Regions from separate parts of the Streptococcus zhangguiae genome, predicted to be linked through region 2. Evidence: predicted binding sites of a transcription regulator. Region 2 holds the regulator's gene; the other holds the start of a gene.
The links. Region 2 encodes NrdR, which represses ribonucleotide reductase genes. Its sites were predicted from a motif close to ACACNATATATNGTGT; they were not measured.
Positions count from the first base shown of each region.

Region 1 (2,206 bases), 370 kb from region 2:
CCTTTAAATGCTTCTGATAATTCAATTCTGCATACGGCGCTAACAACTCATCTACACGATCTGCTGTACAACCACCATACTGACTTGAGGCGACATTCGCGATAATTTGCGAAATTTGAGCTGTCGCTGTCTGAATAGACTTGGGACTTTCCACTTCTGCATTTCCAATTTTAAATCCCTTAGCCAACATCCCCTTAAAATCAATCAAACAGCAGTTGGTCATTGGTGTATAGGGACTGTAATCTAAATCGTGGAAATGAATATCCCCTTTTTGGTGGGCATTTGCCACATGAGCTGGCAAGAGCTTGAGCCCAATCGATTTTCCCACAATTCCTGCTGTCAAATCACGTTGGGTATTAAAAACCTCGCTATCCTTATTGGCATTTTCGTTGACTACCGTTTGGTCTTTTTTCAAGAGTTTTTCAATGGAAAAATTAATGTCCATCGCCTGATGACGCTCAAAATCACGTCTGGTCCGATACTGAATATAAACTTCTGCCAATTCATACAAGTGTGCCTTTAGCAATTCTTGTTCAACAATGGTCTGAATTTCATAAATCTGAATATCCTGATGAAAACGGCGGCCAATTTCTTCGAGTACAGCTTGTACAATGTGCTCAAGAACCGCCTGTGAACAAGGTTGCTCTAGCTCAGCATTAGCACGACTAAGAGCTGAAAAAATCTTTCCCGCATCAAAGACTACTGTCCGCCCATCACGCTTTAGAACAAGAATTTCTGGCACAATCATTCGTTCTACTTGTACTACCATTTCGTATGCTCCCCTCTTCTCTGTCTTTCTATAGTGTATCACTTCACAAAAATAAATTCAATATCTAGTAGTATATTTATTATTTTTTTACAAAAAACACAATATATAGAAGTTTTCAGACGATAAAAAAGCTGGGCAACACACCCAACTGTATCAGCTATTCCCATTTAATCAGCCAAATACCTACTATTCTTAGACAGGAGATATTATAGAGAATCCATTAAAAAAGGAGCGAGAAAGTCGCTTGCTATGAACTCACGACTTCTCCTGCTCCTCTCATTATTTCTTCTCATATAAGGTTAGTTGTTCTGTTCCTAAATCCACTTTTTCGTATTGATCGTCTACATTTGACTGAATACTATCTGGCATAGAAACGTTACGATTGACCGCTATATAGCGCGCCTTGTTTTTCTTTAAATCAAAGCTAAGACTCTCTTGATTTGATTGAGTATCCAAGTACGGTGTCGGTGTTATAATTGTTGCGGCTGATAACCGCTTGCTCCGTAGATAAATCTGAGCACTATCATCCCAAGCATAAACAAGTTCCGAATCCCGTGAATGCTCCTGAATATATTGTGCAATAGTCCCACGTTCCTTGGTCAAATCTCCTTCAACAAAATAAGTCATAGCAGGTTGTAAGAAAACGAGTAAACACAAAACAATTGGCAAATAGAATGCCGTCTTTGGATACGAATAATCTGTAGTAACCTCAAGCTCCAAGTCAATCTGTTCATTTGGTGCATGGTGTAATAAAGCTAGAACAAAACCATACGGTAACAATAACACCAGTTGACTCATCACAAAATGACTACTTGTAATCAAAAAAGCTGATTGTCCCAAGAAAGTCAGAATCGCAATAACTTTGCTATAGGTATGCTGACCTTCTCCAAACGACATTACTGACTGCAATAAATGTTTTAAGAATCCTGACAACAGGCAGAATAGCCCAACTTGAGCAACTGTCCACCACATACCATCATAGCTAACATTTACTCCAAGCTCATAGCGTAAGGTCTGTTGAATAGCAGCTCCTAGGATTTGTTCTACAAATGTATAATACCCAACTGAATAGCTAATCAACAAGAAACCAAATATTGTTGCTAGAGCTTGATATACTCCTCTTGCCATCTGACGATGTGTCGCATTATAGACGAGGAGAACAAGAGTAGCTACCAACCAAAATAGAATACTCTTAGGATAGATCATCACTGCAATCGCTGCATCGATTCCGTATAAAATGAATAGCTCATCTCGAACTGCATTTTCAAAATATCGAATGAGTAACCACAAGCTCGTCATCAAAACAGGTAATACAAACAAACTTGCTTGAATACCGCCAAAATTAAGAGCTAAAATAAATACATAAAACCAATGTTGTAAATTTGTTGCTATCTGAGCCGAACGACTAAAGTAAGCCGCTATCTTATAAAAGTAAAT
Region 1 covers NZ_CP072115.1:2,008,331-2,010,536, forward strand. The annotation lists gene nrdD (anaerobic ribonucleoside-triphosphate reductase) at 1-769, opposite strand, end outside; gene J5M87_RS09395 (quinol oxidase) at 1,049-2,206, opposite strand, start outside.
Region 1: the regulator NrdR is predicted to act here: its motif matches at 866-881, upstream of nrdD (anaerobic ribonucleoside-triphosphate reductase).

Region 2 (2,206 bases):
CTTGCTTGCTCCATTCAGGCACATTGCTTTTTTTAGCAGGAGCATCCTGTTTCTTACGGCCCTGTCCCTTACTATCTCGTAAATGTTGGACAGCCTGTTCCGCACTCCTAATCTGCTTATAGGAAAAATCATTCCCCAACTTTAAGGCATAGGCTTCCTGTAAATTGGCTGAGTCAATCTTGTTAAAAGTATAGAGAACAATCACATTGATCACCTCATCCAGCAAGCCCAAATCGACTAATTGCTGCAAGCACTTACGCTCTGACATCGTTACTGTCGCATGACGTGTTTCTTTTAAGAGCGTTAAAAATTCAAGAGCAGTTTTTGCACGACTCTCTCGAACAATAGCTTGTTCTTGCTTAGTCAACCCCGTCACAACAACTGGTTTTACTTCAACCTTTTGCTCCATCCGGTTGACCCTAATCACCTGACCATTTGCAGTCTCTTTTGCGATAGTATAGGTCTGCGTCCAATCCCAACCATTTTTTTCTGCCAAATGATACAAGGCAATAACATCATCTCTTTCATTTTGAAAACGCAACTGATCACGCGCCATCATGGTTTTGAAAGCCTGTAAATCAAAACTTGAATTTTGGAAGGGTTTTAGGGGAATATCTCCCGTCATACTAAAGACGTCTGAAAATGATTTAGTCACTTCCGTGTCAGTTACTGGTTTAGACACAATGAGTTCCTCAACAGCTGGCTCACCAATTTTCTTAGCCAATAGTTTTTGATACAGGGGATTGTCAAGAAAATCTTCTTTGGCTAGCGGTTCTGCTAAGCGAAAAACATAGCTATCACCTTTCTGATAAATGGCTAACAGTTGCATGGCTCCAAGAACATCTAGTGTCTGTTCTAAATGAGGAATTCCCATATTCACATGATTCAGAATACGACTAAGTGGGTATTTACCTGCACCATGGTCATAGCTAGCCCACAAAAATTGATAGACTGCCGCTGCTTCTAAGCCAATAATCGGTTGATAACAAAGAATAAAACTCAGCCAATTCGGACTCACCACATTTTTTCGGATGTAAGAATAGAGATCATTTGGTTTCATTTTTTGTCCTATCTTCTAGCCTTACTACCCTTGGTAATTTGTTTGAGCAGGTTTTCCAGTTCACCGACATCTTTAAAAGAACGATAAACAGAAGCGAACCGAACATAGGTAATCTCGTCCAATTCGACCAATTCTTCCATGACCAGATTCCCAATCAAATCACTCTCAACTTCGCTATCACTATGGGCACGCACTCTTTGTTCAATTCGGCTAACAACCTCTTCAATTTCACTACTGGATACTGGGCGTTTTTGGGCAGAACGAATAATCCCGTTGAAAATTTTCTCACGGGAAAATTGTTCACGAGTCCCATCCTTCTTAACAACAACCAAGGTTTTTTCTTCTACTCGCTCATAGGTGGTAAAACGGTAACCACACTGCTCACACTCTCTTCTGCGGCGAATGGTATTGCCATCTTCTGCCTGACGACTGTCAACAACACTGGATTTTATACTGGTACATTTCGGGCAACGCATGCTACTTCTCCCATTTTATCATTATCACTTCATTGTATCATATTTCATGGGATAAGCAAAGAGAGCAAGCTACGACTTGCTCTACTGCTGATTTAATTTTTAATACTCTCTTATTCCATTTGCTTAACCGTTTGCCCCTCAGCTTCTTTCGCTTCTAGTCTTGCATAGGTCCATTCTTTGACAAGACGATAAATCACCGCAAAAATTGGCGTGAAAAAGACCATACCTAAGAGTCCAAATAGATTTCCACCAATTAAAGCAGCTGCCAAAGTAAACAAGGTTGGCAAACCAACAGATTGCCCGACTACACGAGGGTAGATGACATTTCCCTCAATTAACTGGATAATTTGGAATAACACAACAGACCATAAGGCCAGCCAAGGATTTTGAACCGACACAAATAAGGCACTAATAAGGCAGGCAGAAAGCGGACCAATATAAGGCACAAAAGATAAGACACCCGATAAAATCCCTGCCATCCCAGCGTATGGAATGGAAAAGAGCGAATAACTGACAAAAACGAGTAAACCGATAATCACGGCCTCAACAATCTGACTCATCAAAAAGCGATCATAGGTCTCTACAATGACTTCTCCAATGTAAGCAATCACACGAACAACTTTTTCTGGAAAAGCTGCTTGGAGTAACTTAACAGTCATATCTTGTAGCT
Region 2 covers NZ_CP072115.1:1,633,951-1,636,156, forward strand. The annotation lists gene J5M87_RS07670 (replication initiation and membrane attachment family protein) at 1-1,060, opposite strand, end outside; gene nrdR (transcriptional regulator NrdR) at 1,069-1,536, opposite strand; gene J5M87_RS07680 (AI-2E family transporter) at 1,647-2,206, opposite strand, start outside.